Regions from separate parts of the Streptomyces sp. Edi2 genome, predicted to be linked through region 3. Evidence: riboswitches for the same ligand, from Rfam matches in the RefSeq annotation. Region 3 holds a riboswitch; each other region holds the start of a gene.
What was found. A riboswitch is a leader RNA that binds a small molecule or an ion and turns the genes downstream of it on or off. The one in region 3 is predicted to bind cyclic di-AMP.
Positions count from the first base shown of each region.

Region 1: it holds a riboswitch for cyclic di-AMP, as region 3 does, so the genes downstream of both, ABR737_RS18875 (transglycosylase family protein) here and ABR737_RS34005 (M23 family metallopeptidase) in region 3, are expected to answer to the same signal.
Region 2: it holds a riboswitch for cyclic di-AMP, as region 3 does, so the genes downstream of both, ABR737_RS27980 (C40 family peptidase) here and ABR737_RS34005 (M23 family metallopeptidase) in region 3, are expected to answer to the same signal.
Region 4: it holds a riboswitch for cyclic di-AMP, as region 3 does, so the genes downstream of both, ABR737_RS21560 (M23 family metallopeptidase) here and ABR737_RS34005 (M23 family metallopeptidase) in region 3, are expected to answer to the same signal.

Region 1 is NZ_JBEJGX010000003.1:3,546,199-3,551,804, forward strand. Features, by position in the region: gene eno (phosphopyruvate hydratase) at 1-1,248, opposite strand, end outside; gene ABR737_RS18875 (transglycosylase family protein) at 1,606-2,277, opposite strand; cyclic di-AMP (ydaO/yuaA leader) riboswitch at 2,285-2,456, opposite strand; gene ABR737_RS18880 (transglycosylase family protein) at 2,708-3,703, opposite strand; gene ABR737_RS18885 (cytochrome P450 family protein) at 4,001-5,257, opposite strand.
Region 2 is NZ_JBEJGX010000003.1:5,571,034-5,576,639, reverse strand. Features, by position in the region: gene pcrA (DNA helicase PcrA) at 1-1,218, opposite strand, end outside; cyclic di-AMP (ydaO/yuaA leader) riboswitch at 1,509-1,692, shown strand; gene ABR737_RS27980 (C40 family peptidase) at 1,701-2,852, shown strand; gene ABR737_RS27975 (hypothetical protein) at 3,114-3,467, opposite strand; gene ABR737_RS27970 (C40 family peptidase) at 3,793-4,992, shown strand; gene ABR737_RS27965 (alpha/beta hydrolase) at 5,031-5,606, opposite strand, start outside.
Region 3 is NZ_JBEJGX010000003.1:6,954,805-6,960,410, reverse strand. Features, by position in the region: gene ABR737_RS34015 (HPr family phosphocarrier protein) at 1-157, shown strand, start outside; gene ABR737_RS34010 (GntR family transcriptional regulator) at 392-1,081, opposite strand; gene ABR737_RS34005 (M23 family metallopeptidase) at 1,353-2,132, opposite strand; cyclic di-AMP (ydaO/yuaA leader) riboswitch at 2,145-2,300, opposite strand; gene ABR737_RS34000 (M16 family metallopeptidase) at 2,512-3,894, opposite strand; gene ABR737_RS33995 (M16 family metallopeptidase) at 3,933-5,273, opposite strand; gene ABR737_RS33990 (DNA gyrase/topoisomerase IV subunit A) at 5,572-5,606, shown strand, end outside.
Region 4 is NZ_JBEJGX010000003.1:4,138,953-4,144,558, reverse strand. Features, by position in the region: gene ABR737_RS21570 (PP2C family protein-serine/threonine phosphatase) at 1-70, shown strand, start outside; gene ABR737_RS21565 (DUF2332 family protein) at 177-1,367, opposite strand; cyclic di-AMP (ydaO/yuaA leader) riboswitch at 1,660-1,806, shown strand; gene ABR737_RS21560 (M23 family metallopeptidase) at 1,818-2,984, shown strand; gene ABR737_RS21555 (aldo/keto reductase) at 3,242-4,198, shown strand; gene ABR737_RS21550 (hypothetical protein) at 4,298-4,600, opposite strand; gene ABR737_RS21545 (DUF397 domain-containing protein) at 4,690-4,899, opposite strand; gene ABR737_RS21540 (helix-turn-helix domain-containing protein) at 4,899-5,606, opposite strand, start outside.

The DNA.
Region 1 (5,606 bases), 3.4 Mb from region 3:
GGCGTAGACCGCGGCGTCGTCGAGGATCTCCTCGATGCGCAGCAGCTGGTTGTACTTGGCGACGCGCTCGGAGCGGGCCGGGGCGCCGGTCTTGATCTGGCCGCAGTTGGTGGCGACGGCGAGGTCGGCGATGGTGACGTCCTCGGTCTCACCGGAGCGGTGCGACATCATGCACTTGAAGCCGTTGCGCTGGGCCAGCTCGACGGCGTCCAGGGTCTCGGTCAGCGAGCCGATCTGGTTGACCTTCACCAGCAGCGCGTTGGCGGAGCCCTCCTCGATGCCGCGGGCCAGGCGCTCGGGGTTGGTGACGAACAGGTCGTCGCCGACGAGCTGGACCTTGGCACCGAGCTTGTCGGTGATGACCTTCCAGCCGGCCCAGTCGTCCTCGAAGAGCGGGTCCTCGATGGAGACCAGCGGGTAGGCCGCGACCAGCTCCTCGTAGTACTCGGTCATCTCGGCGGCCGAGCGGTCCTTGCCCTCGAACTGGTACTTGCCGTCCTTGTAGAACTCGGAGGCGGCGACGTCCAGCGCGAGCGCGATGTCCTGGCCGGGGGCGTAACCGGCCTGCTTGACGGCCTCCAGGATGAGGTCCAGGGCCTCGCGGTTGGAGCCCAGGTTCGGGGCGAAGCCGCCCTCGTCACCGAGGCCGGTGGACAGGCCGCGCTCCTTCAGGACCTTCTTGAGGGTGTGGTAGACCTCGGCGCCCCAGCGCAGCGCCTCGGAGAAGGACTCCGCGCCGATCGGGGCGATCATGAACTCCTGGATGTCCACGTTGGAGTCGGCGTGCGAGCCGCCGTTCAGGATGTTCATCATCGGAACGGGCAGCACGTGCGCGTTCGGGCCGCCGAGGTAGCGGAACAGCGGGAGGTCGCTGGCCTCGGAGGCGGCGTGCGCGACGGCGAGGGAGACGCCGAGGATGGCGTTGGCGCCGAGGGAGCCCTTGTTGTCGGTGGCGTCCAGGTCGAACATGGCCTGGTCGATCAGCCGCTGCTCGGTGGCGTCGTAGCCGACGAGCTCCGGGCCGATCTGCTCGATGACGGCCAGGACGGCCTTCTCCACGCCCTTGCCCAGGTAGCGGTTCGGGTCGCCGTCACGAAGCTCGATGGCCTCGAAGGCGCCGGTGGAGGCGCCGGACGGCACGGCGGCACGGCCGGTGCTGCCGTCGTCGAGGCCGACCTCGACCTCGACCGTGGGATTACCTCGCGAGTCGAGAATTTCGCGGGCTACGACGACGTCGATCGACGGCACGTTGTCTCCTTCGTGGGTGTCTGGCGTTCTGCGCATGAGCCTAACGGCCCCGGGTGCGTCAGCCTGCCCTTGGCCCGCTCCGTGGGACGGAACGGCCCGGAATGCTTCTCAAAAGCCCAATTAGCGGGGCATTTACGGCATTGTTCGCCGAACGGGGAAAAACCTGGAAAGGTGCCGGTCACCGGCGTGCGGCCGCCCCGACTGCGGCGGGCCCGGGCGCGGCGCCGGACGAGAAAAGCCCCGCCGCGACGCGCTCGGGGGAAGGGCGCGCCGGGCGGGGCGGTCTCACAGGGAAGCCGGTCTCACACAGGAAGGGGGCCCGCCGCTCGAGCCCGCCCGGTCCCGGTGAGGGGAGGCTCAGACGTTGAGCTTCTGACCCGGGAAGATCAGGTTCGGGTTGCCGCCGATGACCGACTTGTTGGCCTTGTACACGGACTTCCAGTCGCTGCCGTGCGCCTTGGCGATCTTGGCGAGGGTGTCGCCCGCCTTGACGGTGTAGTTGCCGTGGCCCATGGACTTGCGCTCGGTCGAGCGCGAGGCGTGCTGCTCGGGGGCGGCCGGGGCCTTCTTCGTCTCGGCCTTCGCGGAGCCCTGGTCCTGCTGGGGCGCGGACTTGGTCTGCGCGGAGCCGGAGGTGTCGACGTCGGCCGCGGGGCCGCCGGAGGTCAGGTTGCCGGCGCCGGCGCAGGACCAGGCGCCCGGGCCCTGGATGGCGAGGAGCTTCTCGGCGGCGGCGATCTGCTGGGACTTGCTGGCCAGGTCGGCACGCGCGGCGTACTTGGTGCCACCGGCGGCGGCCCAGCTGGAGTTGGAGAACTGCAGGCCACCGTAGTAGCCGTTACCGGTGTTGATCGACCAGTTGCCGCCGGACTCGCACTGGGCGACCTTGTCCCAGGTGGAGACGGAGGCGGCGGAGGCGGAGGTGGCACCCATCAGCGGGACGGCCACGGCAGCGCCGGCGATGCCGGCGAGGGTGGCGACGCGGACGGCCTTGGACGGACGGCGGTGCTTGCCCTTGATGATCAGCATGGCTGGTTCGTTTCCTCACCGACGCCTACGAGGTGAGCTGTCGGGTTCGGGCTGTGAGAATCGCCCGGCCGTGTGCGCGTGGCGCACGCGGCTTCACCCCAAGCCGGTTGACCCGCTTTCACGGGCGGGGCCGGCACTTACCTTGGTTCCCCCGCTCCTGCCTTCGGCGCTTGCGCGTCAAGTGCCTCCGATCACCGGCAGGACTCGGCGTGTGATCAAAGGGCCCGCTTTGGCGAGCGGTCCTGACGTTAAGCAGTAATGGGCTTGGGGTTCAAACCCCACCATCTGAACCAAGTTGACCGCTTTTGATCACGAGCGGGTCACATTCCCGCAGGTGAACCCCGGTTTGCCGAGGCGGCACACACCGGGGTTCATCCGAGTCAACGAGACCCTTGTCTCACTTTCCCAAAAGCGGTCGAACGGCGGCGAATTACCCCGCGGAGTGCCCGAGGTCGAGCAGTTGGCCCGGCTTGATCAGGTCCGCGTCAGAGCCGATGACGTCCTCGTTGCGGTCGTAGAGGGCCGTCCAGCCGCCGGACAACCGGTGGGCCGAGGCGATGGCTGACAGCGTGTCACCGGGGCGCACGGTGTAGTCGCCGTCGGCCGCCGGGCCGGTGCGCTCGGCGTCACCACGCGAGGCGTGCCGGCCGCCGGAGGACCTGCCGCCGCCGTCGGCACCCTCGTCGCCCGCACCGCCACGGTGCTTGCCCTTCGCGGGCGTCTCCCGCGGCGTACCGGTGGTGTCCGTGCGGCTGCCGCCGTCGGACGGGTCACCGGAGGGCTCGTCGGAGGGCTCGCCGGACTGCGACGGGTCATCGGACGGATCGGCGGACGGACCGGTGGACGGGTCGTCGGCCCGGTCGCCCGGCGTCGCCGGGTCGGAGGCCCCGTCGCCGGGCTCGTGCGTGCCGGCGGAGTCCGAGGCGTCGGGCGACGGCGTCGGATCGGACGGCTCGTCGCCGGGCCGGTCGTGCGTCCCGGCGGAGTCCGAGGCGTCAGGGGTGCCGGACGGGTCGGAGGAGCCGGACGAGTCCCAGGGGTCCGGGGAGCCGCCGTCGTCCGACGGGGCGGGCGAGGGAGTGGCGGTGCTGCCCGGGTCGACCTCCGGCGCCTGGCCGTCCTTGGTCAGGCCGGCGCTCACCGCGCAGCTGGACCAGACGTCCGGGCCGCGGTGGTCGAGGATCGACTCGGCCACCGCGATCTGCTGGGAGCGACTGGCGAGGTCGGGGCGCGAGGCGTAGGCCGAGCCGCCGTAGCTGTCCCACATCTCCTGAGTGAGCTGCAGCCCGCCGTAGTAGCTGTTGCCCGAAGCCGCGCTCCAGACGCCACCGGTCTCACACTGGGCGACCTTGTCCCAGGTCGCGGTGTCGGCGGCGTGGGCGCCACTCGCGGCGAGCAGTGGCAGGGCGAAACCTGCGCCGGTCACTCCCGCCGTGACAAAGATGGCCGGTGCCTGGCGGGGTCGACGATGTCGGCCGTTCCCGGAACGCATGCGGATGCCTTTCGCGCGGCGGTTGAGTTGTACGACGAGCTCTGCGAGCTGCTCGACGGGTACCCGCCCGGCCGACGCGCACGAGGCGCACCGTCACACCGGTCCCCCACATCACCGCTTCGGCCGATCGGGTGAAGCCCGTCGATCGTCGGTGGAAAGGTAGCCGGGGTCACGGGTAGTCACAAGTCGGTGTAGTGCAGATCACGCGAAGGTCACGCGCCTGACTCTCTGTCACTTTTGCCCTTGTTGCTGGTCAGGGCGTTCGGGCGGGAACTCCACCGGCAGCGACCGCAGTCCGCGCATGATGAGCCCGCCACGCCAGCGCAAGGCGTCCGGTTCCACGGCGAGCCGGAGGTCCGGGAGCCGGGTCAGCAGCGTCGTCAGAGCGGCCTGTCCTTCGAGCCGGGCGAGCGGCGCGCCGAGGCAGTAGTGGATGCCGTGCCCGTACCCCAGGTGCTGGTTGTCACGACGGGTCAGATCCAGGACGTCCGGCTCGGCGAAGCGTGCCGGATCGCGGTCGGCGGCGGCCAGCACCACCAGGACCGGGTCGCCCTTCGCGATCCGCTGCCCGCCCAGGGTCAGCTCCTGCGTCGCGAACCGCCAGGTCGCCAGCTCCACGGGGCCGTCGTAACGGAGCAGTTCCTCGATGCCGGTGGTCAGCAGATCGGTGTCGCCCGCCGTGATCGACTTCTGCAGCAGCTCGCGCTGGGCCGGGTGGCGCAGCAGGGCGTAGATCCCGTTGCCGATCAGGTTCACGGTCGTCTCGAAACCGGCGAACAGCAAGATAAAGGCCATCGCGGCGGCCTCGTTCTCGGTGAGGTGTTCGCCGTGGTCGGAGGCCCGGATCAGGCCGGAGATCAGATCCTCGTCCGCCTCCGCGGTGTCCCCCAGCGACTCGCGCTTACGGCGGATCAGCTCGGCGAGATAGCCGCGCATCTTCTTCACGGACCGGGCGACGCCGCCGCGCGGCCCCCCGCCGTGCCGGATCATCATGCCCGCCCAGTCGCGGAAGTCGTCCTGGTCCTCGCGCGGCACCCCCAGCAGATCGCAGATCGCGTAGATGGGCAGCGGGAAGGCGAACTCATGGATGAGGTCGGCCTCGCCCTTCGCCGCGAACCGGTCGATGAGGTGGTCGGTCAGCTCCTGGACGCGCGGGGCGAAGGCGGCCACCCGGCGCGGGGTGAAGGCCTTCGAGACCAGCCGGCGCAGCCGGGTGTGGTCCGGGGGGTCGATGTTGAGCAGATGCGTCATCAGGTTGGCGCTGCGTTCACCGGGGATCCCGACCTTGCCCTTGCCGTGCGCGGCCTCGCTGTGGTGCACCGGGTTCTTCGACAGCCGGCCGTCGGCGAGCGCCTGCCGCGCCTCGGTGTAGCGGGTCACCAGCCAGGCCTCGACGCCACTGGGCAGCTCGGTCCGGTGCACCGGCGCATGCTCCCGCAGCCAGGCGTACGCGGGGTAGGGGTCGGCGGCGAACTCCCAGGTGAACAGGGCGGGGGCGGGCGCGGGGGTGGGGGCGGCGGGGCAGCCTGCAAGGGCGTCGTCGGAGGTGGGAGACGGGCCCGCGGGGGCGTCGGGAGCGGGGCAACCCGCGGAAGCAGGGACATCCGGGGCGGGGTGGCCCGCGGGGTCATCGGAAGCGGGGCAACCCGCGGAAGCAGGGACATCCGGGGCGGGGCGGTCCGCTGGGGCGTCGGGGACGGGCCGGTCCGCGGAGGCGTCGGCATCGGGGGCGTCGGGCTTGTCGTGCACCTTCCGACCGTAACCGTTGGGCACACCGTGGTGCGCCCGCGCGCCGTCCGGCCCCCACCGCACCCCCGCCGCACCCCGCCGCACCCCA
Region 2 (5,606 bases), 1.4 Mb from region 3:
CTCGTCGGCGACGAACTGCGCCTCGTCGTGCTCGGTGTCGGCGACATAGCCGGTGATCTTGGGGCCGGCGCCGGCGTCGGTCCAGAGGTTCTTGGGGCGGCGGTTCTCATTGCGCTCGATGACGGCGTTGGCGGCGGACAGGATGGTCTGCGAGGAGCGGTAGTTCTGCTCCAGCAGGATCGTGGTCGCGTCCGGGTAGTCCTCCTCGAACTGGAGGATGTTGCGGATCGTGGCGCCGCGGAAGGCGTAGATCGACTGGTCGGCGTCACCGACGACGCACAGCTCGGCCGCGGGCATCTCGGCCGTGCCGGGGCCGACCAGTTCACGCACGAGGGTGTACTGGGCGTGGTTGGTGTCCTGGTACTCGTCGACGAGGACATGGCGGAAGCGCCGGCGGTAGTGCTCGGCGACGTCCGGGAAGGCCTGGAGCAGATTGACCGTCGTCATGATGATGTCGTCGAAGTCCAGGGCGTTGGCCTCGCGCAGCCGCGCCTGGTACATCGCATACGCCTCGGCCAGCGTCTTCTCAAATCCGTCGGCGGCCGTCCCCGCGAAGGTCTCCTCGTCGATGAGCTCGTTCTTGAGGTTGGAGATCTTCGCGCTGAAGGACTTGGGCGGGTAGCGCTTGGGGTCCAGGTCCAGATCGCGGCAGACCAGGGCCATCAGGCGCTTGGAGTCGGCGGCGTCGTAGATGGAGAAGGAGGAGGTGAAGCCCAACTGCTTGGACTCGCGGCGCAGGATGCGGACGCAGGCGCTGTGGAAGGTGGAGACCCACATGGCGTTGGCGCGCGGGCCGACCAGCTCCTCGACGCGCTCCTTCATCTCGCCGGCGGCCTTGTTCGTGAACGTGATCGCGAGGATCTGGCCGGGGTGGACATGGCGCTCGGCGAGCAGATGAGCGATGCGGTGGGTGAGCACCCGGGTCTTGCCGGAGCCGGCACCGGCGACGATCAGCAGCGGGCCGCCCGTGTGCACCACGGCGGCCTTCTGCTCGTCGTTGAGCCCTTCCAGCAGCGTCGCCGGGTCGAGGGCGGGGCGGGCGGCACCGTCGCGGTAATACGCCTCTCTGGGCGGGGGCGCGTCGAACCTCCCGCCGAAGAGGTCGGCAGGGATCTCCTCGGGGGCCGGGCCGTGCTCGTCCTCGGGGGGCGGAGGGGGTTCCTCCTCGCCCTTGTGGCCGAGGTCCGCCAGGAAGCTGTCGTCAAAGAGGCTGCTCATCGCCCACCGAGTCTAGGCGGCCGCACTGACAGCCCGCGGCCCAGTAGCCGATTGCGGCCCGCTTTCGCCGCGGGCGGTGGCACCGCGGCAGGTCAGGCGTCCGGGGCGCTCGCAAACCGGTCGGCGGCTCGTCTACCCGAATCCGACATCTGCCATGACAACCCCCGCATCGCGTTCAGGTCACAAAAAGGTTTCGGGCATATCGAACATCAGCCTTCACAGGAGCCACACGAGTTGGCTAACGTCCTCGCTCAGGCAGCCCGCCTCCCCGTGGACGACAGCGTCCGCACGGGCCGCCCACGCCGAGTCCGGCCCTGCCTTCGGGCACCCGGAGCCGGGGACCCACCAGCACCACCGGGGTGAATCGATCCGGACAGCCGTCGCCAGCGGAGATCCGGACCGTAGGGCAAGCCTTCCGTCAGCGACACCGCCCGAACCCGACAGCTAACCCGGTAGGCGGTCCACGGAAGGAGTCGCCGGCCTTGGCGTCGCATCGCAAGCCGCGCACCAGCATTCTCACCTCGCCCGGAGGACGGCGTACGGCGGTCGGGCTCACCACCGCCGCCCTCGCCTCGGCCACGCTGCTCTCGCAGTCCGCCGACGCGGCCCCCCGGGCGCCCAAACCCAGCATCGAAGAGGTCAAACAGAAGGTCGACGGCCTCTACCACCAGGCCGAGGTGGCCACCCAGAAGTACAACGCCGCCAAGGAGCACGCCGACGGCCAGCGGGACCGCGTCGACGGCCTGCTCGACGCCGCCGCCAAGAGGGCCGAGAAGATGAACGAGGCCCGGCGCCGGCTGGGCACCTTCGCCGCGGCGCAGTACCGCACCGGCGGCATGAACCCGACGGCGCAGCTGATGCTCGCCAAGGACCCGCAGCAGTTCTTCGACCGCAGCCACCTCATGGAGCGGCTGACCGGGCGCCAGAAGGAGGCCGTCTCCGACTACCAGGAGCAGCAGGCCGCGGCCGCCCGGCAGCGGGCGGAGGCGACCCGCGACCTGGAGCGGCTGCAGACGTCGCAGGCCTCGCTCAAGGAGTCCAAGCAGTCCGTCCAGCAGAAGCTGACCGAGGCCCGGCAGCTGCTGTCCCGGCTGACCGCCCAAGAGAAGGCGCGGCTGGCGGAACTGGAACGCCAGAAGGAGGCGGCGGCCAAGCGCAAGGCCGAGGAGGCGGCCCGCAAGCAGCAGGAGCGCGAGCGCCGGCAGCAGCACGACGGGGGCGGCCCGTCCGGCGGCCAGACCGGCGGCGGCTCCGACAACGGCGGCTCGACCGGGGGTTCGTCCTCCGCCCAGGCCGAGAAGGCGCTCGCCTTCGCCCGCTCCCAGATGGGCAAGCCGTATGTGTGGGGCGCGACCGGGCCCAGCTCGTACGACTGCTCGGGACTGACCCAGGCGGCGTGGAAGGCGGCCGGCGTCAAGCTGCCGCGGACCACCTGGGACCAGGTCAAGACCGGCCAGCGGGTCGCCACCAAGGACCTCAAGCCCGGTGACCTGGTCTTCTTCTATGACGACATCAGCCATGTCGGCATGTACATAGGCGGCGGCAAGATGATCCACGCCCCGCACCCGGGCGCCAATGTCCGGGAGGAGTCGATCTACTACATGCCGATCTACGGGAGCGTCCGCCCGGGCTGAGGCCCGGCCTTCGCTTCCCCGCCAGACCACCCCCCATGGCCACCCCCCACGGCCACCCCCCACACGCCACCGCGCGGCCGTCGCCTCCCCTCTGAGGAGTGCGACGACCGCGCGGTGTGCCGTTGAGGGGCCTGTGCGTCGGCGCCCGGAGCCCTGCTCGCGGGGGCACGTCGCTGTGGCCGGCGGCCGGAGCCCTGCCACGGGGTGCCGCCGCCCTGGCCTGCGCCCCGAGCCCGGCTCGCGGGGCGTCCGCCGTTCCGCTCAGGTCCAGAGCACGGCGATGAAGATGTTGGCCACCGTCAGCGCACCGACCGCGCCGAAGAGCGGCGGGGCGATCTTCTCGTCGTCCCGCTTGACGTAGACCAGCGCCAGGATGACCACCAGAACGGCCATCTTGATGCCGAGCTTGATGGTGTTGAGGCTGTGGCCCTCGGCCTGGTTGAGGCCGACCAGCACGATGCCGGTGACCAGCATCGTCAGCGCGCCGTGCAGCATCGCCGGCACGAAACGGGCGGTGCCCGCGCCCATCGCCTTCATCTGGGTCAGGAAGCCGCCCAGCAGGGAGGCGATGCCGATGATGTGCAGGCCGACGAAGAGATTGATTACTACGTCCATAGTGCTGGATCGTAGCCGCCGCATAGCACGGCCCTTCAGGCAGGGCGCCCACAATCGCCGCTTCGGTCAGGCCGGGCCCGGTCCCGGCCGCGTGGCCGTGGCGCCATGGTCACCCGCGCACCACCCCCGGTCGAAAGCGAACAATCCCGGGCAAGTGGACTCATCACCGCAACACCCAGGCTTAGCGTCCTCCTCCAGGCGGTCGACTCCCCGCCCTCGCCGGCCTCCCACCGGCGTCCTGTCGGCCGCCCCGCCGTGAGGTGCGACGGCGGTCCGTTCCCTCGTGACGGACCGCCGCCGGGCCCGCGGGCACCAAGGGAAGGAAGTGACGGCCACCGTGGCCTCGCACCGCAAGCCGCGGCAGCATCCGCTCGCCGCGCTCACCGGCGGCGCACGCAGCGCACGCACCGCCCGCACGGCCGCCACCCTGGCCCTGGCGGGTGCCGCCACCGCCACCGGCTTCGCTCCGGCGGAGGCGGAAGCCGCCACCGCCGCCCCGGTCACCGCCGTTGCCGACGGCGCCGGCCAGGCCGCTCACCGGCTCACCCCCGACCGGGTCAAGGACCGGGTCAACGCGCTGTACCAGGAGGCAGAGGTGGCCACGCAGAGCTACAACGGCGCGAAGGAAGCCGCCGGCGCCGCACGCGAGGAGCTGAGCAGGCTGCAGGACGAGGCCGCCCGCCGAACCGCGGAACTGAACGCCGCCCGCAGCGAGCTGGGCACCGTGGCCGCGAGCCAGTACCGCTCCGGCGGCGTCGACCCGACCGTACGGCTGCTGCTCTCCGCGGACCCGCAGCGCTATCTGGACGGCGCCGCGGTCCTGGAACGGGCGGGCAGCCACCAGGCGACCGCGGTGGCCGGGTACGCGCGCCGGCTCGGCAGCGTACGGCAGGTCCAGCGGCGGGCCGAGGACACCGCACAACGGCTGGCGGACACCGAGGCGGCGCTGAAGAAGCACCGGGTCACGGTCGTCCACAAGCTGGGCGCCGCCGAGCAGTTGCTGAACCAGCTCACCGCGGAGCAACGGCAGCGGATGGCGGGCCGCGGCGCTGCGCACGGCGGCGCCGGCCAGGGCCGCGGGACGGGGCACGGGGGCGGTCTCCCCGGCAAGGTCCCGGCCGGTCCGGGAGCCGCCGCGGCTACGGCTGCGGCGCAAGCTGCGGCGCAGGCCCCCGACCCCCGGGCCGCGCGGGCCGTCGCCTACGCCTACGCCGCCCTCGGCAAGCCGTACATCTGGGGCGCGACGGGCCCGGCCGGCTTCGACTGCTCGGGGCTGACCCAGGCCGCCTGGAAGTCGGGCGGGGTGTCGCTGCCCCGTACGACCTACACCCAGATCAGCTCCGGACCGCGTATCGACAGGTCCCGACTCGCCCCCGGTGACCTGGTGTTCTTCTACTCCGGCATCAGCCATGTGGGGCTCTACATCGGGGACGGGAAGATGATCCACGCGCCGCATCCGGGGGCGCCGGTGCGGATCGCGCCGATCGACCAGATGCCGTTCGCGGCGGCGACCCGGCCGGCGTAGGGGCCGCCGTGGCCGGGCGCGCCGGGCGGGCCGGGCGCTCAGGACCTGAGCTCAGTCCCCAGCCAGCGGAAGACCTGCGGTACCTGGTGCTCCCACACCTTCATGGTGTGGCCGCCGGCGCCCGACGAGATCTGGTGGACGTTCACCGTCGTCGGGAACCGCGCGAACTGCCGCAGACCGAGGCCGGCTTGGTAGCCGTCGCCCGCCGCGCCCGACACGTACAGGGCCGTACGCGGCGGCTTCCCCGCGGCGTTGGCGGACTTCAGGATGTGCATCGGGTTGGACTCGACGCGCAGCTTGGGGTCCTTGCCGGCCAGCGAATCGCGTTCGAGCGCCGGGTCGTTGTAGCCGGACATGGCGACCGCGGCGCGGTAGCGGTCCGGGTGGGACAGGGCGAGCTTGGCGGCGCAGTGCGCGCCCGCCGAATAGCCGGCCAGGGCCCAGGAGTCCGCCGTACTGCCGGCCCGGAAGTTGTCCACGATCATCTTGCGGACATCGACGGTCAGCCAGCTGTCGGCGTTGACCTTTCCGGGGATGTTGACGCAGCCGGTGTCGGCGCCGGGGAAGACGTCGGTCCGCGGTGACACCAGGATGGCCGGCTTGACCTGGCCGTT
Region 3 (5,606 bases):
CGTCAACGCGGCCTCTATGCTCGCGGTCCTGGGCCTGGGTGCCCAGGGTGGTGAGGAGATCGTGCTGGCCTCCGACGCCGAGGGCGCCGAGGAAGCACTCGACCGTCTGGCCAAGCTCGTCGCCGAAGGCCTCGAGGAGCTTCCCGAGACCGTCTGAGCCCCCCAGGATTTGAGCTGCGGCGGCCCCGGATTGAGGAGACGGTTCCTTTATATCGGGAGCGCAAGAAAAAGCGTGCGCTATTCCATTCTTCAGACTCCACACCTATGGCAACACGCATGCCGGCGCAGCACCCATGGCGGCACACATGCACACTGAATACCGGCGGGGAGGAATACGCAATCTCACACCCCCGGGATCCCATTCCGCACTTCTTTGTATACGGGGCGATTGTTAAGGGCGGGCACGGGCCGTGTTGACGGGCGGTTTCGGATCCCTCACGCCTGTCTTGGCAGGGCGCCGGAGCCGGTACACCGGGAGTGAGCGCTCGACATGAGCCGCCATCAGGGCACGGGCCCGTTCCGCATCCCCCCGGGCCACCGCGTCCAGCACCGCGCCGTGTTCCTCCCACGACTCACTCGTGCGGGCGGGCAGTTCCACGGCATACATCCACTCGATCTTGCGCCGCAGCTGGGTCAGCAGCGCCGTCAGACTGGGGCTGCCGGCTGCCTGGGCCAGCGTCTCGTGGAACCAGTCGTCCAGTTGGCGCAGATCCGCCGGGCTGCCGTGACGCGCCCGCTCACGGCCGAGCCGTACCAGGCCGCGGAGCACCTTGAGGTGAGCCGGGCTACGGCGGACGGCCGCGCGGGCGGCCCCCAGCGGCTCCAACAGGGCGCGGACGTCGAGGAGATCGGCGGCATCCTGCTCGGTGGGCTCGGCGACGCAGGCGCCCGCGTGGTGGCGGGTGGTGACAAACCCTTCGGACTGCAGGGTTCGCAGCGCTTCACGGACCGGCACCCGGGAGACGCCGTACCGGGCCGCAAGGATCTCTTCGATCAGCCGGCTCCCCGGCGCCAGCGCACCGGAGACAATGTCATCGCGAATCGCCGTGCACACCGCATGAGCGGAAATATGGCCTCGCATCTTCCGTGCCTCCGCCGTAATCCCCTGGAAACGCCGCCGGTCGGCGACTTTTCCGTGACTCTATTCGACGGGAACGCCTTTTCGGCGGGCTCCGCTTATTCATGGAAATTTTTTGGCCGGAAGTTGGCCGGGAGGGGGACGGCGTATCCCTCTGCACACCGACCGCGGCGCCGGATACGCCGAAGCCCCGGCCGTGGGGCCGGGGCTTCGGCGGATGCTCGGTCCGGTGCCGCGCGGCCCGGTGAGGAGCGCGCTCAGGCGAGGCGGAAGGTCAGACGTTGACGCCGTGCGAGTGCAGGTACGCGACCGGGTCGATGTCCGAGCCGTAGTCGGCGCCGGTACGGGCCTCGAAGTGGAGGTGCGGGCCGGTGGCGTTGCCGGTGGCGCCGGAGAGGCCGATCTGCTGGCCCGGGGTGACGTGCTGGCCGACCGAGACGCCGAGCGACGACAGGTGACCGTACTGGGTGTACGTACCGTCGTTCATCTTGATCACGATGTTGTTGCCGTACGAGCCGCCCCAGCCGGCCTCGACGACGGTGCCCGTGCCGACGGCGTGGACGGAGGTGCCGGAGGCGGCGTGAAAGTCGATGCCGGTGTGGCTGCCCGAGGACCACAGGCCGCTGGAGGCCTTGTACGAGGTGGACACGTAGGAGTCGGCCACGGGGGCGACGAAGGTGTTGAGGCGCTTGCGCTCCGCCTCGCGGGCGGCGCGCTCCTTGGCCTTGCGGGCGGCCTCGACGCGCCGCTTGGCCTCCTCGGCCTGCTTCTTGGCCACGGCCTCGGCCTTCGCCTTCGCCGCCGCGGTCTCCGCTTCGGCCTGCTGCGCGTCGGCCTGGGCCGCGACGTGGTTGGCGAGCTCGTCACCGAGCACGACGGCGTGCTGCAGACCGGTGTCCTGGGTGCGGGCCTCGTCCGTGGCCGCCAGCGCCGGCGAGGCCACGGAGGCGACCACGCCGCCGGCCGCGAGGGTGGCTATGCCGGCGATGTGGCGGGTCGTCCGCACGGGGCGGCTCGTACGACGGTGCTTCCCGGTGGCACGGATGAACGCCATGTACTGGCTTGTCCTTTCCCTCCTTCTCGCCTACCGGGTTAGCTGACGGGTTCGGAGCAGGAAGGTCTCCTACGGGCTCCTCCGGAGGGGAGTCCGATTCACCCCAAGGGACTCTGGGTCCCCGGTTCCCCTGGCTCGCGCCGTACGGGGATTCGGCGATGACTGTCCGGTGCCACGGTTGTGGCGGACTTGTGACGAACAGCCGGACCGACGCTAAACGGGGCAACTTTCAATCGGCAAACAGATCCGCTTTTTTGTGCGGGATGCCACAAGAACCGAGGCACCGGCCGCAATAAACCGGACATACAGCAACTCCCGTGGCAGACCATCGCCACGGGAGTTGCTTTGTCGATATGTGACCTTCCGTCACACGGCGGTACTAGCCGCCGACGACTGTCACCTCACCGATGCCCAGCGCCTTGACGGGCTCGGCGATCTGCGCCGCATCGCCCACCAGGACCGTCACCAGCCGGTCCACGGGGAAGGCGTTCACGGCCGCCGCGGTCGCCTCGACCGTGCCGGTCTCCGCGAGGCGGACGTACAGCTGCGCCTGGAAGTCGTCCGGCAGGTGCTGCTCCACCTGGTCGGCGAGGGTGCCGGCAACGGCTGCCGCGGTCTCGTACTTCAGCGGCGCGACCCCGACGAGGTTCTGTACGGCGACATCCCGCTCGTCGTCCGTCAGCCCCTCTGCCGCGAGGGTGCGCAGCACGTTCCACAGGTCGTCGAGCGCCGGGACGGTGGAGGCGGTGTCCACCGACCCGCTGATGGCGAGCAGCGAGGCACCCGTGGCCCCCTCGGGGGACGTGGGAGCGGTGGAACGAAGCACCTGCCCGAAGGCACGCACCCCGTAGGTGTAGCCCTTCTCCTCGCGCAGCACACGGTCCAGACGGGAGGTGAGGGTGCCGCCCAGGCAGTACGTGCCGAGGACCTGCGCGGGCCACACCCGGTCGTGCCGGTCGGCGCCGATACGCCCGATGAGCAGCTGCGTCTGGACGGCGCCGGGGCGGTCCACGATCACCACGCGGCCGGTGTCATCGCCGACGATCGGCGAGGCCTTCAGCGGCTCGGCCGACGAGCCGCTCCACGCACCGAGCGTCTCGGCGAGCACGGCGTCCAGGTCGACCCCGGTGAAGTCACCGACGATGACGGCGGTGGCCGTGGCGGGCCGTACATGGGCGTCGTAGAAGGCGCGGACGGCCGCGGCATCGACGCGTCCGACGGTCTCCTCGGTGCCCTGGCGCGGCCGTGACATACGGGATGTGGCCGGGAACAGTTCCTTGGACAGCGCCATCGCCGCGCGCCGGGCCGGGTTGGCGAGCTCGTGCGGGATCTCGTCGAGACGGTTGCGCACCAGCCGCTCGACCTCGCTCTCCGGGAAGGCGGGCGTACGCAGCGCGTCGGCGAGCAGGACGAGTGCACGCGGCAGCCGGGACGCCGGCACCTCGAGGGAGACCCGTACACCGGGGTGGTCGGCGTGCGCGTCCAGGGTGGCGCCGCAGCGCTCCAGCTCGGCGGCGAACTCCTCCGCGTCGTGCTTGTCGGTGCCCTCGGACAGGGCGCGCGCCATGATCGTGGCGACGCCGTCCAGGCCCTCGGGCTCTGCCTCCAGCGGGGCGACGAGGTTGATCTCTACGGCGACGACCTGCTGGCCGGGGCGGTGGCTGGTCAGGAGGGTGAGCCCGTTGGGCAGTTGGCTGCGGTCGGGGGCCGGGAAGGCCCACGGCCTGGGCGCGCCGCCCTGGGGCTGCGGGTGAAAGTCCATGCTGCTCACGGGGGAATCGGCGTGGGTGGTGGCGTCGCTCACTGGTCCGCCTCCCCTTCCTCGGTGTCGGCGGCGTCGGTCGGCTCGGTGGGCTCGTAGACGAGCACCGCGCGGTTGTCGGGGCGCAGCCGGGCCTTGGCGACCGCCTGCACCTCCTCGGGAGTGATGTCCAGAACGCGCTGCACGGCGGTCAGCGCCAGCTGCGGGTCGCCGAACAGGACAGCGAAGCGGCACAGTTCGTCGGCGCGGCCGCTGACCGTGGCCAGCCGGTCCAGCCATTCGCGCTCCAGCTGGGCCTGTGCCCGCTCCATCTCCTCCGGGGTCGGTCCCTCAGCGGCGAAGCGGGCCAGCTCCTCGTCGACCGCGCGCTCGATGCCGGGGACCTCCACGCCGCCGGACGTCTTCACGTCCAGCCAGCCCAGCGAGGGTGCGCCGGCCAGCCGCAGCAGGCCGAAGCCGGCCGCCACGGCGCTGCGGTCGCGGCGCACCAGCCGGTTGTACAGGCGGGAGGACTCGCCGCCGCCCAGGACGGTCAGCGCGAGGTCGGCGGCGTCCGCCTCACGGGTGCCGTCGTGCGGCAGGCGGTAGGCCGCCATCAGGGCCCGGGCGGGCACGTCCTCCTCGACGACCTCGCGCAGCTCGCCGCCGATGACGTCGGGAAGCGTGCCGTCCCGCGGCGCCTGCTTGCCGTCGTGCGCGGGGATCGAGCCGAAGTACTTCTCGACCCAGGCCAGCGTCTGCTCGGGGTCGATGTCGCCCACGATCGACAGGACGACGTTGTTGGGCGCGTAGTACGTCCGGAAGAACGCCCGCGCGTCCTCCAGGGAGGCCGCGTCCAGATCGGCCATCGACCCGATGGGGGTGTGGTGGTACGGGTGGCCCTCGGGGTACGCCATGGCCGTCAGCTTCTCGAAGGCCGTGCCGTAGGGGACGTTGTCGTAGCGCTGGCGGCGCTCGTTCTTGACGACGTCGCGCTGGTTCTCCATGGACTCGTCGTCGAGCGCGGTCAGCAGCGAGCCCATCCGGTCGGCCTCCAGCCAGAGCGCGAGCTCCAGCTCGTGGGCGGGCATGGTCTCGAAGTAGTTGGTGCGCTCAAAGCTCGTGGTGCCGTTGAGCGAACCGCCGGCGCCCTGCACCAGCTCGAAGTGGCCGTTGCCCTTCACCTGCGCGGAGCCCTGGAACATCAGGTGCTCGAAGAGGTGAGCCAGGCCCGTACGGCCCTTGACCTCGTGGCGGGAGCCGACGTCGTACCACAGGCAGACCGCTGCGACCGGCGTCAGGTGGTCTTCGGAGAGCACCACGCGCAGGCCGTTGGCCAGCCGGTGCTCGGTTGCTGTCAGGCCGCCGGAGCCGGCTTGTTCTGTGGCCGTGTGACCCATGGGCATGTACGTCCCTTCGATCCGCTTGCGAGGAAGTTCTGTCACTGTATGCAAGCGCGTCGGCATCTGGCGAAGTCACCGGGCGGCCGGCCCGGGACGTGTGCCGTGCGCGACCCGCAGGGAGCTGAAAGGGGAGTCGCGGTCGGCGTTGTCAGTGGGGCGGTCCACAATGGTCCGCGTCAGACTCAGACATACTCGCGGGTCGATCCCTCAGCTGGTTGACCCGACTGGTTGACCGTTGTTCGATGCCGCCTCCCCGGCATCGGCAGTAGACGCAGCAGAAGGAGCCGCAGCCGCGATGGCCCGCCGCAGCACGAAGACCCCGCCGCCGGA
Region 4 (5,606 bases), 2.8 Mb from region 3:
ACGGCATACGGGCGGCGCACCGGCCGACGATATGGCCCTGTTGGCGGTGCAGCGGCCGATGAGGACATGAGGCGGCGTAGCCCCGGCACGGCTCGCCATGCCCTGCGGCAGGCCGTGGAGCAGCTGCTACCGGCCGGCTAGTACGGCCGTTGCTACGGCCGCTGCTACGGCAGGCCCTACGCCACGCCCTCCGTCCCCGGGAGCCGGTGCAGGCTCTCACCGTGCGGGCCGGTGAGCGCGACCGGGCGCTCGTCCAGGGCGAGGGTCAGCAGCCGCGCGTCGTCCGGGTGCGGCGAACGGCGCGCCGGCGCGGGGATCCAGGGCAGGACGGAGGGGTGCTCGTGGGAGACCCAGTGCCCGCCGCCGGGCCGTCCGCGCAGCAGCGACCGTACGAGATACGCGAACTCCTCGCGGCGAGCGGGCGCGAGGCCGGCCAGCGCGGCGCTGTGGAAGATGACCAGCGTGGCCTCGGGCGGCGCCTCGGCGGCGAGCGCGGGCAGCTCGTGGAGCAGATCGCCGCGCACCATCCGTGGCCGCGGCGCCGGCCGCACCGCCTCGACGGCCGCGGACAGCCGTGCGGCGCGCTCCCCGTCGCCCGGCCATACGAGCGCCTGCAGCCAGCGCAGATCGTCCGGTTCGGCGGCCGGGTCGAGCGGGTCGAGACCGATACCGGCCCGCCAGACGATCCGAGGCATCCGGTCCCGGCCGGGCAGCTCGTCGGCCGTCCACCCCGTGCGGCACTCCAGCACCAGCGGACTCTCCGGCGCGCCCGCCTCTGCCACTGCCTCTGCCTCTGGCGCTGCCTCTGGCGCTGCCTCCGGCGCTGCCTCGGGGAGACGGGTGCCGCGTCCCCCGTCGTCCTCGTACCGGCACAGGTAGCGGTAGCGATAGCGGTCGGGATGCAGACACAGCCCCGCCGACGTGCCGACCTCCAGCAGCGCCAGCGGCTGCGGCAGGCGGGCGAGCAGCGGCAGCAGCGTCGCGCAGTGGGCCGGTTCATCGGTCCGGGACGAGCGCTGCATGATCACCGCACGCACCTCGTTCCAGTGCCGTACCGTCCACTCGCGCCAGCGGCCGTACGCCGTTTCGCCGCGCGGCCCCAGTTCGGCGTGCGGGCCGTCGAGATAGCGGACGGCGGCGAGCACGAGCTCCGGCTGCTGTGCGCCGCCGGCCGGCAGCGACCCCGACAGCAGATCGCAGAGCTCCGGATCCTGGCTGATCCGCGCGCTCAGCTCCTCGTGCGCCGCGGACCGCCCCCGCGCCTGACGCCAGGAGAACTCCCGGTACCGCTCCGCCAGCCCCCAGGTGCCGGCAACGGCGCGCGCGACGTGACGGGTGTTTCCGGTGTTCCCGACGTTGACGGCCATGATCCGACGTTACTGCTCTCACGTTCCGTAACCGAGGGGCACCCCTCCGCATAACAACTGGTGCACAATCGCCGCGAGATCGTTTAGGGGTGGGCGGTCAACTCGCCCGGTTTGTGGCCGTGCTGGCCGAAAAAGTCCCCACCAGAGCTCCCGCGAAGCCGCTACGAAATCCCGGGAAGGCTTGGAATTCGCCTGCGTTCTCTATTACTGTCCGATAACGCAGCGCGGTCGTCCCAGCCGTCGCAAGAGGCGGCACCGTGCGCAGACGCCGAATCCCGCACGCGCTTTTCACGCACCTCCAGCACCTCGAACTGCACCAAGGGAACCGGGGAACCACTTCCTTGGGGTGAATCGGACGCTCTCCGCCAGCGGGCGCCCGTAGGAGACCTTCCTGCTCCGAACCCGTCAGCTAACCCGGTAGGCGAGAAGGAAGGAAAGGAGAGCGCCCCCGTGGCGTCCAACAAGCCTGCCCCCGAGGGTCCGTCCGCCTACGACCTCGATGACCGAGGCGCCTTCCCGGGCCCCGGTGATGCGGACAACATCAACGACGGACCGTGGGAGGAATGGAATCCCACCGAGGATTCCGTCCGCTCGGTCCGCGGCAAGCACCGGGTGGCCAAGCAGCGTGGCGGCGGGCTCGCCCGCGGTGGCACGGTCCTGGGCGTCGGCGTCATCGCGGCGGTCGGTGCCGGCGGAATGGCCACGGCCGAGGGCCGCCCTCCGGTTCCGATCTCGATGCCCGACGTCGGCGGAATGGCCGACGACCTCGCCGACAAGCTGCCGGACGCCAAGTCGCTCCCCGGCGTCGGTGACCTCATATCGGACGCGGGCACGGACTCGGACGCGGATGCGGCCTCGGGCCCGGACTCCGCCGCGGCCGGCAACGCGGCCCCGGGAGCCGGAACGGACGAGGCGGCCACTCCGGCCGCCACCGGGCCCTTCACCCAGGTCACCCGGACGGGCTCGGGCGCGGACGTCGGCGAGGCGCTGCGCAGCCGCATCCTCCAGCAGGCCGACGCGCAGCAGGGCGCCGCCGAGCAGGAGGCCCGTGAGGCCGCCGAGCACGCCGCTTTCCAGACAGCCGAGAAGGCAGCCGACGCCCACCAGAAGTCGGCCGAAAAGGCCGCAGCAGCCAAGAAGGCGGCCGAGTTGGAGGCCAAGCGCGAGGCCGAAGAAGCGGCCCGTCAGAAGGCGGAGGCCGCCCGCCTCGCCAAGCTCGCGAAGAACTTCATCGCTCCCGTCTCCTCGTTCACGCTCACCGCGAGCTTCGGCCAGGCCGGCGACCGCTGGGCCGCGGACCACACCGGGCAGGACTTCGCCGCGCCGACCGGCACTCCCGTCAAGGCCGTGCACTCCGGCACCATCACCCAGGCCGGCTGGGCCGGCTCGTACGGCTACCGCATCGTCCTCACCCTCGACGACGGCACCGAACTCTGGTTCTGCCATCTGTCCTCGATGGTGAAGACCTCCGGCAAGGTCAGCACCGGCGATGTCATCGGCCGCGTCGGCGCCACCGGCAATGTCACCGGCCCGCACCTCCACCTGGAGGTGCGCCCCGACGCCGGCGATCCGATAGACCCCATGCCGTGGCTGCGCGATCACGGCATCGACGTGTGACGCATGGTCTTCGGCGTGTGACGCGGGGCATCGGCGTGTGACGCGCCACCGGCGTGCGCGGTACGGCATCGGCGTGTGCGGTACGGCATCGGCGTGTGACGCGCCACCGGCGTGTGCGGTACGGCACCGGTGTGTGACACATGGCCCCAACGGGCGTATGCCGGACGGAAGTTGGCGTCCGGGGGCGTCGCGGGGCGCCGGAGGCGTCCGGGGGAGCGGAAGGAATAACTCCGCTCCCCCGGACGTTGCCACCACACATGACCGCGACACACACCCCCCGAAATCGTCAGTCCCTCGGCTCGCTCTCGGTCTCCCCGCTGTCGCTCGGCGGCAACGTCTTCGGCTGGACGGCCGACGAGAGCGAATCCTTCGCCGTGCTCGATGCCTACGTCGCGGGTGGCGGCAACTTCATCGACACCGCCGACGTCTACTCGGCCTGGGTCCCCGGCAACAAGGGCGGCGAATCCGAGACCGTCCTCGGCAACTGGCTGGCCGCCCGCGGCAACCGCGACGAGGTCGTCATCGCCACCAAGGTCGGTGCCCACCCGGACTTCAAGGGCCTGTCCGCCGCCACCATCAAGTCCGCGGTCGATCTCTCCCTCTCCCGTCTGCGCACCGACTACATCGACCTCTACTACACCCACTACGACGACGAATCGGTCGAGGTCGGGGAGTTCCTTACCGCCCTCGACGACCTCGTCCGGGCCGGCAAGGTCCGCGAGATCGCCGCGTCCAACATCTCGGCGAAGCGCCTGGAGGAGTCCCTGGCCTTCTCCGCCCGCGAGGGCCTGGCCCGCTACGTCGCCCTCCAGCCGCACTACAACCTGGTCTCCCGCGACACCTACGAGGGCGAACTCGCCGACGCAGCCGCCCGCCACGGCCTCGCCGCGGTCCCGTACTACGCCCTCGCCTCCGGCTTTCTGACCGGCAAGTACCGCCCGGGAACCACCGTCGACAGCGCTCGCTCCGGCGGCGCGGCCAAGTACGCCGGCACCGACCGGGGCCGGCGCGTCCTCCAGGCCCTCGACACCGTCTCCGCCGCCCACGAGGCCGAGCCGGCCACCGTCGCCCTCGCCTGGCTCGCCGCCCAGCCCACCGTCGCGGCCCCCATCGCCAGCGCCCGGACGGTGGAGCAGCTGCCGGCGCTGCTGGCGGTGGGCGACCTGACGCTCACGGAGGCGGAACTGAGGCTTCTGAACGAGGCTTCTGCCTGAACCACCTGAGAGGCGGGGAGGGGGCGGGCCCAGGGAGTGGCGGGCCGGGGAGGCGGGCCACTCCCTGGGCCCGCCCCCTCCCCACGCCCTGCTCCCGCTCTACTTCCGGCGGTCGACCGCCACCCACGACGCCAGCGCCACCCCACCCGCCACCGCAAACACCGAAGGCCAGGCCCCGATCTTCTTGGCCAACGGATGCGACCCGGCAAACGCCGCCACGTACGCCCCACTCAGCGCCGCCGCCGTCGCGTTCCCCGCCTTCTCCTGCCATCCCTTGGCCGCCACCGCCCCGGCCACAGCCAGCGCCACCCCGCCAAGCGGCCGCTTCTTGGTCCAGCGGGCGGTGGCGTAGCCGCCTACCAGGCCGGTTGCTGCGATCACACTCGTCGGTACGCCGGCCATCACGGAAACCTCCACATCAGGGGACAACTGTGACGACCCTACGTGGAGAGTCCATGGGACTCGGACGTTGCTCTGTGTGATGCACCGCGCTAGGCGCGGACGTTCCAGTCCGGGTGCTGCACGCAGGCGACGAAGTCCTGCCATGCCCCGCAGGTGAAGTTGAGTATCTGGCCGCCGGGAACCTTCGTGTCTCGGACCAGGACGGTGGATCCGTCGGGTGTCGCCGTCGCTATGCAGTTGCCGCCAGAGCCGTTGCTGTAGCTGCTCTTGTGCCAGACGAGAGGCGCTGTGTGAGTCATCAGGTGAGTCCTTGCATCGCTTCGGTAATGAGGGCACTGGACTGTTGCGGACTCAAGGACAGTGCCCGCAAGTTGTCGAATGCCTTTGCATACTGCGCGATGTCGCTGGGTTGCTCCAGATAGACAGCATCTGTCAGGCCATCGCGATAGACGATGTCCGGGTCCTCTTGCTCAGGGAACCCCAACATCGTGTACGCCCCTGTTGCCGGGTAGCTACCCGAGTTGAACGGCAGTACCTGGACCGTGACGTTCTTCGACTGCGCCATCTTCAGCAAGCGTTCGAACTGGGCCTGCATCACCTCCCGGCTCCCGATCGCATGCCGCAAGACGCTCTCGTGCAGGATCGCCCACAAATCTGGTGCCTGAGGAGCGGTGAGGAGTGCCTGTCGCTCCATGCGCACGGCGATCATCTGCTCGACGTCGTCTGGACTTGGCTGGGCCGTAGCGTGGTGGAGCTCCCTGGCGTAATCCGCGGTCTGTAGTAGCCCAGGCACGAACTCGGCCTCGTAGGTCCGCAAGCTGCAGGCTGCCTGTTCAAGGCCGACGTATACGGAGAACCAGGTGGGTACGGCGCTGCCGTACGCGTGCCACCAACCCCGCATCTTGGAGTGCTTGGCAAGGTCCTTGAGGAGTTCGCGTAGCTCGTCAGTGGTGTTGTAGAAGCGGCACAGCGCCTCAATGTCTGACGGCTGGACGCGCCCTTGGCC